DNA from 3 places in the Proteus mirabilis HI4320 genome. Region 3 is predicted to be linked to each of the others. Evidence: predicted binding sites of a transcription regulator. Region 3 holds the regulator's gene; each other region holds the start of a gene.
The links. The regulator PurR, encoded in region 3, represses purine synthesis genes. The targets are predictions, from matches to a motif close to CANGCAAACGTTTGCNTG.
Positions count from the first base shown of each region.

Region 1: the regulator PurR is predicted to act here: its motif matches at 2,037-2,054, upstream of purM (phosphoribosylformylglycinamidine cyclo-ligase).
Region 2: the regulator PurR is predicted to act here: its motif matches at 1,443-1,460, upstream of purT (formate-dependent phosphoribosylglycinamide formyltransferase).

Region 1 covers NC_010554.1:1,672,204-1,676,295, forward strand. Annotated here, with positions in the region: gene uraA (uracil permease) at 1-1,150, opposite strand, end outside; gene upp (uracil phosphoribosyltransferase) at 1,259-1,885, opposite strand; gene purM (phosphoribosylformylglycinamidine cyclo-ligase) at 2,117-3,157, shown strand; gene purN (phosphoribosylglycinamide formyltransferase) at 3,171-3,800, shown strand; gene speG (spermidine N1-acetyltransferase) at 3,910-4,092, shown strand, end outside.
Region 2 covers NC_010554.1:2,372,460-2,376,551, forward strand. Annotated here, with positions in the region: gene htpG (molecular chaperone HtpG) at 1-49, opposite strand, end outside; gene purT (formate-dependent phosphoribosylglycinamide formyltransferase) at 210-1,409, opposite strand; gene rarD (EamA family transporter RarD) at 1,521-2,432, opposite strand; gene PMI_RS10785 (PfkB family carbohydrate kinase) at 2,673-3,620, opposite strand; gene PMI_RS10790 (glycoside hydrolase family 32 protein) at 3,850-4,092, shown strand, end outside.
Region 3 covers NC_010554.1:1,472,975-1,477,066, forward strand. Annotated here, with positions in the region: gene PMI_RS06745 (sulfite exporter TauE/SafE family protein) at 1-193, shown strand, start outside; gene sodB (superoxide dismutase [Fe]) at 433-1,011, shown strand; gene cydH (cytochrome bd-I oxidase subunit CydH) at 1,146-1,229, opposite strand; gene purR (HTH-type transcriptional repressor PurR) at 1,498-2,523, shown strand; gene punR (DNA-binding transcriptional activator PunR) at 2,533-3,435, opposite strand; gene punC (purine nucleoside transporter PunC) at 3,555-4,092, shown strand, end outside.

The DNA.
Region 1 (4,092 bases), 200 kb from region 3:
TTTGAATTGATGCACCACTTACACCGACAATTAAAATGATCGCTGTTAATATCAAGTTTTGTGGTTTGTTATAATCAACTTTCGAATCTAATAATACGCGAATACCGGACGCCCCTATTACACCATACAGTAATAAAGAGACACCGCCCATTACCGGTACGGGAACCGCTGCAATCGCGGCTGCCAATTTACCAACACAAGAAAGTAAGATAGCGATAATTGCTGCACCACCAATGACCCAAGTGCTATACACTTTAGTAATAGCCATAACACCGATATTTTCACCGTAAGTCGTGTTAGGTGTAGAGCCAAAAAATCCGGAGATAATGGTTGAAAAACCATTTGCAAACATAGAGCGATGTAAGCCTGGGTTTTTCATGAGATCACGTTGAACAATATTCGCGGTTACCACAAGGTGCCCTACGTGTTCGGCAATAACCACTAATGCCGCCGGCAAGATAATAAAAATAGCACTCCACTCAAAACGCGGCGAATAAAAGGTAGGCAGAGCAAACCAATTGGCTTCTTTAATCGGTGTCACATCAACCACGCCCATAAAGAAAGAGAGTGCGTAACCGGCTAACACGCCAATAAGAATAGGAATAATAGCCAAAAATCCCCTAAACATCACTGAGCCTAAAATAGTCACACCCAGTGTCACCATAGAGATTATCAATGTTTGGCTATCAACGGGATTATCTGCGCTAGGTAATAATCCAGCCATATTAGCGGCGGTTCCGGCCAACTCAAGACCTATTACGGCAACGATTGCGCCCATTGCCGCAGGAGGAAACATCACATTAATCCATCCTCGTCCGGCGATTTTCACAATGCCAGCAACAAGGCAAAATAGCACCCCACAGACAATAAACCCGCCCAATGCTAATTCATAGCCTAAAGGAAGTAGCAATAACACCGGAGAGATAAAGGCGAAACTTGAACCTAAATAAGCAGGAATACGACCTTTACAGATAAAGAGATAAAGCAGAGTACCGATACCGTTAAACAATAATATGGTGGCCGGATTAACCTTAAACAAAATCGGCACAAGTACAGTAGCACCAAACATGGCAAACAGATGTTGAAAACTCAATGGGATTGTTTGTAATAATGGTGGGCGCTCTTCTACCCCGATTGCACGACGAGTCATGCTTACGACCTCTCTTTAAAATAGATATAAATGGAATTTAAATTTCAGCGATAAAACAAACCAATAAGTGATCCAAAAAAAAGCCGACTATCAAAGTCGGCTTAATCATTATTTTGTACCAAATATCTTATCACCCGCATCACCAAGGCCTGGGACAATGTACCCATGCTCATTAAGATGCTTATCAATCGATGCAGTATATAACTCAACATCAGGATGAGCTTCTTCTAATGCTTTGATCCCCTCAGGCGCAGCCACTAACACTAAAACTTTAATTGAAGTACAGCCTGAATTTTTTAATAAATCAATTGTGGCAATCATAGAGCCACCAGTTGCTAACATTGGGTCAACAACAAGTGCCATACGTTCTTCAATATGAGAGGCTAGTTTCTGGAAGTAAGGGACGGGCTTTAAGGTTTCTTCATCGCGGTAAACACCAACTACACTGATCCGGGCACTAGGAATATTTTCTAATACTCCATCCATCATCCCAAGACCGGCACGGAGGATAGGTACAACAGTAATTTTTTTTCCTTTAATCTGTTCTATCTCAACCGGGCCACACCAACCTTCAATTGTTACCGTCTCTGTTTCTAAATCGGCGGTAGCTTCATACGTCAGTAGACTGGAAACTTCTGAAGCCAATTCACGAAAGCGTTTAGTGCTTATATCATGATCTCGCATCAGCCCCAATTTATGTTGAATGAGTGGGTGTTTTACCTCAACGATCTTCATAATTTCTCCTAATGTACGACGCAGCCAGACAAAAAAATCGCGAGATTATACCGCTTTTTTAGTGACTTTCCATCGTTTTTCTATTGATATTGATCAATCGCACAGCTTTTAACCACACTAACATGAATAATTGTGATCTAAAAAGAAGATCCTCGCAAACGTTTGCTTTGCCTGTTAGAATAGCCACCGCACACATTTTTTCTTAACAGCAACTTGCCGTGAGGGCTAGACGTGACTAACAAATCCTCTCTCAGCTATAAAGATGCCGGTGTCGATATTGATGCAGGTAATGCTTTAGTCGATCGTATTAAAAGTGTAGTAAAAGAAACTCGCCGTCCTGAAGTTATGGGGGGTTTAGGTGGTTTTGGTGCATTATGCGCTATTCCCACTAAATACCGCGAACCTATTTTAGTGTCAGGCACTGACGGTGTCGGTACTAAACTTCGCCTTGCGATGGACTTAAATCGCCACGATGATATTGGTATCGATTTAGTCGCAATGTGTGTTAACGATTTAATCGTTCAAGGTGCTGAGCCTCTCTTCTTTCTTGACTACTATGCCACAGGCAAGTTAGATGTCGATACTGCCGCACGGGTTGTAACGGGTATCGCTGAAGGTTGTAAGCAATCCGGCTGTGCCTTAGTGGGTGGCGAAACAGCGGAAATGCCCGGCATGTATCATGGTAACGATTATGATATCGCCGGTTTTTGTGTTGGTGTCGTTGAAAAATCACAGATTATCGATGGTAGCAAAGTTAAAGCGGGTGATGCATTAATTGCTCTCGCTTCAAGTGGCCCTCATTCTAATGGCTATTCACTGATCAGAAAAATTCTTGAAGTCAGTGGTGCCTGTGCTGAAACTACCCCATTAGGTGATACATCACTGGCTGATAAACTCTTAGCGCCAACCCGTATTTATGTAAAATCACTCCTGTCATTAATTGAAAACGTTGATATTCACGCAGTGGCACATATTACTGGCGGTGGATTTTGGGAAAATATTCCGCGCGTGCTACCTGAAAATACGCAAGCTCGTATTAATAGCCAAAGTTGGCAATGGCCTGAGGTCTTTAACTGGCTACAACAGGCAGGTAATGTCAGCACTCATGAAATGTATCGTACCTTTAACTGTGGTGTCGGCTTATTAATCGCCGTGAGCCAAGCTGATGTTGAAAAAACGCTATCACATCTTAATGCCTGTGGTGAAAAGGCATGGTTAATTGGTGATATTGCCCCGCAAGCAGCGGGTGATGCACAAGTGATTATCAATTAGTAAAAGTACCCCCATGAAAAATATTGTGGTTCTGATCTCAGGAAATGGTAGCAACCTACAGGCGATTATTGACGCCTGTAGGGCGCATAAAATCGCAGGCCAAGTTGTGGCTGTTTTCAGCAATAAAGCACAAGCTTATGGGCTTGAACGAGCGAGACAAGCGGATATCCCTGCTTACTTTATCGATCCGGCTGATTATCCTGATAGAGAAGCTTATGATAAAGCGTTAATCACTCAAATTGATGGCTATCAGCCTGATATTGTGGTTCTTGCTGGCTTTATGCGTATTTTATCGCCGTTATTTGTCAACCATTATCAGCATAAGCTATTAAATATTCATCCCTCTTTACTTCCCAAATATCCCGGTCTGCATACACATAAACAAGTTATTGAGAATAAAGATACTTTTCATGGTACTACCGTACACTTTGTCACGGAAGAATTAGACGGTGGCCCGATGATCATTCAAGCGCGTATTCCCGTCTCTCCTGATGATACCGAACAAAGTTTGCAAGCAAAAATACAAACACAAGAGTATCGCATTTATCCTCTCGCAATTAGTTGGTTAGCAGAAGAGAGATTAAAAATGATAGATAATCGGGCGCTACTTGATGGTAATGTTCTGTTTGACAATCTTGATTAACGGTTTCACTTAAGATAAAAAGTCACTTTGTGCTACACTGTAGCCCGCGGTGACTTTTATTGTGTCACCCTTTTCTCTTTTTATTCAATGCATTTTCACCGAGGTGCTTATGTCCGGTGGTAAGAAAGTTCCACCTATAAAATTACGTCCTCTCGAAAGAGAAGACCTTCCTTTTGTCCATAAACTTGATAATAATGCTAGCGTTATGCGCTACTGGTTTGAAGAGCCTTATGAAGCATTTATTGAGTTAAGCGACCTATATGAAAAACATATTCACGACCAAAGTGAACGA
Region 2 (4,092 bases), 900 kb from region 3:
GCTTAACTTCAGACTGAAATCCTCTCGTTTCCTGATCTTTCATACTCATTTTTACCTCAATTTATCCTAATTTGGCGAAAAAAATCGATATGACTTAAAAGGTGGGGATAGTTAAGCAAGTTTCAAGGGAGCAGAGCTTAATAACATTAATAAAAATACTGAAATGCCATAAAGGCAAGCATGATATAAAGCCATTGGCGGTATGTAGATCACCGCGATAAATGGTTATCACCATCATGGGCTAAAATCGCTTGTGCACCTAAATTCGCCTCTTCAATAGCATGTTTTATGGAATCGGCATGAGCAAGCACCACGCCTAAACGACGATGTCCTGCGATTTCAGGTTTAGCAAATAAACGAATTTGTCGATTTGCCTTAAGCGCTTTTTCTAACCCCGTATAGACAATATTAGTACTAGACAACTCAGGTAAAATCACCGCGGAAGCACAAGCACCTAATTGGCGAATACCACCGATGGGATAGCCTAAAAAAGCACGCACATGGAGCGCAAATTCTGATAAATCTTGTGAAATTAAGGTAACAAGCCCTGTATCATGAGGACGCGGTGATACTTCATTAAAAAACACCTCATCACCTTGGATAAATAGTTCCACACCAAATAACCCATAACCGCCCAAATTCTCCACTACTTTACTGGCGATATGTTGTGCTTTGGCAAGGGCAATATCACTCATTTTTTGTGGTTGCCATGACGCACGATAATCGCCTTTTTCTTGCCGATGACCAATAGGCTCGCAAAAATGAATACCATCAATAGCACGAATCGTGAGTAATGTTATCTCAAAATCAAACGGGATCATCTTTTCAACAATCACGCGCCCTTGCCCTGCTCTTCCCCCTTCTTGAGAATAAGTCCATGCACTAGTGAGATCTTGCTCTGAACGAATAACACTTTGTCCTTTTCCAGATGAGCTCATCACCGGTTTTACAATGCAAGGAAAACCAATCTCAACCGCCGCTTTTCTAAAAGCCGCTTCATCATCAACAAATTGATAAGGAGAAGTCAGTAAGTGTAATGTTTCTGCAGCGAGACGGCGTATTCCTTCCCTATCCATAGTGAGTTTTACTGCACGGGCACAAGGTACAACTTTTTGACCATTATTTTCTAATTCGACTAATAATGAAGTAGCAATAGCTTCAATTTCAGGCACCAAAAAATCGGGTTTTTCTTGAGTTATAATCTGTTTTAATGCCTCGCTATCAAGCATATTGACGACATAATGGCGATGAGCAACATGCATTGCCGGCGCATTGGCATAGCGATCAACCGCAATAGTCTCAATGCCAAGACGTTGGCATTCAATGATCACCTCTTTACCTAATTCGCCTGCACCTAATAACATCACTTTTGTGGCATTAGTGGTCAGAGCCGTTCCCAAAATGGTCATTTTCGATCCTTATCTCAGTCAGATAATACGCATTACGCAAACGTTTGCATTTGGTGGTAGCATAACGGAATTTAACAAAGAGAAAAATAGCCATAGTAAAATTTAAATACTTTATATTTTTTGGCTATGCTGACCTTTATGAATTTTTAAGGCATTAAGGCGCTTTCTAATCAGCGCAAAAATACAACACAATAGCCCTAACCAAATCAATGAAAAACTTACTCCTTTCACAGCATCAAATGCTTCATGGAATAGGAATACGGCCAGTAAAAATTGCATTGTCGGTTCAATATACTGTGCTAAACCAATAACGGTTAAGGTGGTTCTTTTTATTGCTGCGGTAAAAAACAGTAAAGGGAGAATAGTCACTGGCGCGGTTAAAATATAATAGAAACGAGTTAAATTGTCTGCAGAAGAAAACGCACTTTCATCTCGCATAATCAGCCAAATCATCGCCCCTATAGCGACCGGAATTAGCCACAAAGTTTCAATAAATAATGAAGTTATGACATCAAAACGAATAAATTTACGAATGAGTCCATAAATCGCAAATGCTCCTCCCATCACGAGTGCCAGTATGGGTAATTGACCATACATCCATAATTGATATCCCACTCCTGCACAAATTAATATTACCGCCCATTTTTCAGCAGGATTTAATTTCTCTTTAAGAAAGATAACGCCCAATACAATAGAAAAAAGTGGATTAATAAAATACCCCAGACTGGCGGCTAAGACTTGTTGATGCGTAAGTGCATAAGTAAAGGTGCACCAAGAGACTGCCATTGCTAATGAACTAAATAAACACATAAAAATAGAGCGTCTATCTTGGAGAACAGCACGCCAGCGAGTTCTATTTTTAATAAATAATCGAACCAGTAATAACAGGGGAATAGACCAAATAAGACGTTGTGCAAGTAACTCTAATGGTTGAGCACCGGGTAATAGCCGATAAAAAAGAGGGGTTATTCCCCATAAAATATAGGAGCAAATGGCTAATAACACACCTGACTGAGCCCACATATGACTTTCCACCAATAGCGTTAAAGAGACCTTACTATCATACGCCGAAAACGAATCAAACAATATGATCATATCCGCTACTTATCAGCGTCAAAGTAAGCGATTATCAAAATAAACCACTGAGTAAAACATAAAAAAAATCTCTATAAATAAAGTTGTATAAACCTTATTTATAGAGATCACAAAAAGACCAGAGCAAAGGGGAAAATAGGACTTACAAGCAAATAAACAAATAATCCATTAAAAAATATCTCGTACATGTAACGGCGGTTGTTTACTGACAAATTCACGCAATACTTTTCGGCTCGGTGCTGCAGCAATAGCGCCCTTTTTAGTGGTTGCTAATGCGCCACAGGCCGCGGCTTGCGTAATAATTTTTAATAAATATTGTTCATCATCAGCAAAACCATATTCTGCAACTGCGGCTAATAATCCAGACATAAAGGCATCACCTGCCCCTGTGGTATCAACACAATTGACGGTAAAGGCACTCAAGGCAACTTGTGTTGTAGGCGTCAACACTAAACATCCTTTAGAGCCTTGGGTGATCACTTTTAAACGAGCAGGATAATCAGCTAATTTTTTTAATGCATTTTCTAAGGTAATTTCCTGAGTCATCCAAGTCAGTTCATCTTCAGATAATTTCAAAATATCTGCTTTATGAGCATATTCATCGATGATCGCACGCATTTCTTCATGATCACGCCACATTTGGGGGCGTAAATTAATATCGAAACTCAGTAAAGAGTCGCTATTTTTTACTTTACTAATAGCACTATCTAGCGTCGAGCGACAAATTGGATTAACTAAAGCAAGTGAACAAAAATGTAAAATGTCTTTTTCAAATACAGGCAGTGATTTATTGGTAAGAAATTGATCAGCAGAGTCCGCAACTAAAAAAGTAAAATCTCGTTCGCCATTTTCTTGCAACGAAACTAAGACTGTACTGGTACGATGTAACTCATCAAATTCCATTGTGCTGGTATCTACACCGAGATCAAATAAGGTTTTTTGCATAAAGTGACCAAATGCATCTTCACCGACCCGACCAATAAAGCCACTTTGCTGTCCTAATTTTGCAACACCTGCAGCGACATTCACTGGTGCTCCACCAGCACATGCTTCATATTGCATATTTTGCAGTGGAATTAGGTCAACAACCGCATCACCTAAAGACCAGACTTTCATAATCTCTCCTGAAGATAAGCCACTATTTTTATTCACTATATTTTATTTTTATCAGTATTAATAACTAAAAAAATAAAGATATTGCTCGAAAAAACATCCTGATAACGTTAACATAATGGTGTACAATAATAAAGATAAATTCAAACAACACGCTTTTTAACCCTAAATGTTATCGCTAATAAGGGTGACATATAGCTTACAGAATAACTGATAAAATCAGGATAATGAGATGAAGCAACGTTTAGAACAATCGACAACTGCCCTAAATGCCTTACAAAAAAAACGTGGAGAGCAATTTTATCCTCAATTCCATTTAGCCGCTCCTGCGGGATGGCTTAATGATCCTAATGGCCTTGTTTATCATAACGGCTTATATCATGCATTTTATCAACATCATCCTTTTTCTGAACTTTGGGGGCCGATGCATTGGGGACATGCTACCAGCAAAGATATGATCCACTGGCAACATCAG
Region 3 (4,092 bases):
TGAATTAGCAGACTATTATTTAGGTTTTGTCTATCTACCTGCTTTTATTGGTATTAGTATTACCAGTATACTTACAGCCCCTATCGGCGTAAAAGTTGCCTATAAACTACCTATTGCCAGAGTACGCCAAATATTTGCCCTATTCTTATTAATCGTCATGGCTAAAATGTTATATACCCTGATATTGGGATAGTGTTTTAACACTTTACCTCTATCTTAGTGAGAGATACTCTTATCAATATAACTAATCTATATGTTCTATACTAATAGATAAAAGATATTTAGCTGTTATTTCAATGAATTTTTGTTAAAATAATTAGCAAAATAGTAACAACTTAGTGAGTTCATTTGCCTCATTTTATCAATTCAGTTGAATTAGATGGAATGGTTTAAGGCACAAAACCCGAAAATGATAGGATAAAGGAGTACGCAATGTCTTTCGAATTACCAAAATTACCTTATGCGTTAGATGCTCTTGAGCCACATATCTCTAAAGAAACATTAGAATACCACTACGGCAAACACCACCAAACTTACGTAACCAACTTAAATAACTTGGTTAAAGGTACTGATTTAGAAAATAAATCTTTAGAAGAGCTCATCAAAACTACTGAAGGTGGTATTTTCAATAATGCTGCTCAAGTTTGGAACCATACATTCTACTGGAATTGCTTAGCACCAAACGCAGGCGGTGCACCAACAGGTAAAATTGCAGAAGCAATCAATAAAGCGTTTGGCTCTTTTGAAGAGTTCAAAAAACAATTTAATGATGCAGCTGCAAAAAACTTTGGTTCAGGTTGGACTTGGTTAGTGAAAAAAGCAGATGGCTCATTAGCCATTGTTAATACATCTAACGCTGCAACACCTGTTTCTGGCGAAGATAAACCACTGTTAACTGTTGACGTCTGGGAGCACGCTTACTACATCGACTATCGTAATGCACGTGTGAAATACTTAGAAGAGTTCTGGGCACTGGTTAACTGGTCATTTGTTGAAGCAAATCTTGCTTAATTGACTGTTTCAGAGATGGGAAAACCATTTTTGATAATCTAATAACAAAGGGCCTAGTGCCCTTTGTTATATTGATATATTTGATTGCTCACTTTGGATAGCTAAAATTTAAGTAAATAATTAGCAATTAACAATCAAAACAATAAACTTGCATATATTACGATCATAACCAGTGCTGCTACTGCGGTACTTAAACCAAATTTCAGATCCGTATCCATCTATTTCTCCCTCAAAATGATTATAATACTCAGATTAAACCATAATCTTGTCATGGTTAATTATTATTACATATCAAGTTTTGCTAAAATAGCGACTAGAGCACAATTTATAACATTGATTAATACTTTCACTTTTGAGCTAGATCATACAAAATTCACAGCTAATCGCTAAATTATTGCCAGTGTTTGCCCTATATATGACTATACTGGCAGTTAAACCATAAAATGAATTAAAAGAGACCAATGAAGGTCAGGAGTTTTCCACACCATGGCAACAATAAAAGACGTGGCAAAACGCGCAGGCGTATCAACCACGACTGTTTCTCATGTGATCAACAAAACTCGTTTTGTTGCTGAGAACACAAGAGCGGCAGTTTGGGCTGCGATAAAAGAATTAAATTATTCGCCGAGTGCTGTCGCACGTAGTTTAAAAGTCAATCACACTAAATCTATTGGTTTATTAGCCACGTCCAGTGAAGCACCTTACTTTGCTGAAGTGATTGAAGCTGTTGAAAATAGTTGTTATAGCAAAGGCTACACGCTAATTTTATGTAATTCACATAATAATCTTGATAAACAAAAAGCTTATTTAGCTATGTTGGCACAAAAACGTGTTGATGGTTTATTAGTCATGTGTTCAGAATATCCCGATCATCTTCTTTCTCTCTTAGAAGGTTATCGTAATATTCCGATGGTCGTAATGGACTGGGGAAAAGCCCGCGGTGACTTTACTGATACCATTATTGATAACGCATTCCATGGTGGCTATATAGCCGGTCGTTATCTTATTGAACGAGGTCATCGTGATATTGGTATTATCCCCGGCCCTCTAGAGCGAAATACCGGAGGCGGTCGTTTACAGGGCTTTTTAAAAGCCATGGAAGAAGCGAAAATTACGGTAAAAGAAGAGTGGATTGTACAAGGTGACTTTGAACCTGAATCTGGTTACAAAGCCATGACCCAAATGCTCAATCAAAAGCAACGCCCTACTGCCGTATTTTGTGGCGGTGATGTTATGGCGATGGGAGCAATATGTGCAGCTGATGAGTTAGGATTACGTGTTCCTGCCGATATTTCCATTGTCGGCTACGACAATATCCGTAATGCACGCTATTTCACACCAGCTTTAACCACGGTTCACCAGCCGAAAGAGCGTTTAGGACAAATGGCTTTTTCCATGTTACTCGACCGTATTGTGAATAAACGCGAGGATGCACAAACTATCGAAGTACACCCGCGCCTAGTAGAACGTCGCTCTGTTGCCGATGGTCCATTTATTGATTATCGCCGCTGATCTCCTTCATTAACGAAGCCATTCCTCATTTAAGGTTTGGCTATCGCCTAGATAATCTAATAGCCAAGTTAATGCCGGCGATTCGCTTTTATCAACCCATGTTAGACAGCACGGACTGTCTGGCAAGGGTTGTGCTAAGGTAAGGGTAACCAACTTACCTTGTTCGATTAATGGCTCCGCTCGGTGCCAAGGCACCATACCAACACATAATCCTGCTAATAAACACTCAAGCCCCATATCCCATGAAGGTACTATCATTCGGCGCTGATTATTTAATGCCCAAGTATCTCGTTTTGGTAAACTACGTGAGGTATCTTCTAAACATAAACTAGGATAAGGCCGTAGTTCATCATCGGTTAATGGATGTGCCGCGCTTGCAAGAGGATGATCAGCATGACACACACATCGCCACGGCATAAAGCCCATATCTTTAAAACTATAACGTTCACCAATAGGTGAAGCTCTAGTGGCACCAATAGCCAAATCAACACGCCCGTTCACTAATGAATCCCAGACACCGTTAAAAACTTCAGGATAAACATAGAGTTCGATATCAGGAAAATGGCGATAAAAGTCCAGAATAAGTTGCTGTGTTCTAGCCGGTTTGACAATACCATCCACGGCAATGCTAAACTGCCCCCGCCAGCCATTTGAGACTTGCTGGCACATATGGCGAGTGTCATTCATTTTTTTGATAACAGAACGGGCTTCTTTAATAAAGATCTTACCCGCATCGGTTAATTCAACATCACGATGCCGGCGTTCAAACAAAGGAACGGCAAGCCATTCTTCTAATTGTCTCACGGTGTAACTCACCGCGGAGGGTACTCTGTGCAATTCTTGAGCGGCTGAGCTAAAACTCCCCGTTCTAGCGACAGCATCAACGACCTCTAGCGAGTATTCTGACCACATAATATTTATTCCTTTGAATTTTTTTCACAGCATTAACCAAATATTCCCGTTTCACAAGTAAAATCACTCTTAGCTACAATATATAAAATGTTTTACATCACATAACATAGAAAATTAAAATGACTTTAAAGAATTCCACACAATCAAAAACACCTTCTCTCTTTATGGTGTATCTCGCCTGCCTTAGTATGCTGGGCTATTTAGCTATCGATATGTATCTGCCTGCATTTGGTATGATGCAACGCGAATTATCAATCAGTGAAGGCGCCGTCAGTAACAGCTTAAGTATCTTTCTATTTGGCTTTGCTGTCGCTCAACTACTTTGGGGACCACTCTCAGACAAATTGGGGCGTAAGCCTATTTTACTTATTGGGCTAAGTTTCTTCTCCCTAGGTTGTCTAGGTATGCTTTGGGTAGACAGTGCTGCCGGTTTACTAACCATGCGCTTCTTACAAGCCTTTGGCGTCTGCTCTGCAGCCGTTATTTGGCAAGCACTAGTGATAGACCGTTTTGATGAGTCTCGCGCTCAACACGTTTTCGCATCAATTATGCCATTGGTCGCCCTTTCCCCAGCCTTAGCGCCACTCATTGGTGCTTTTCTGTTAAACCACGGTGGCTGGCGCATGATTTTTATGTTGCTGATGGCAATTACTCTTG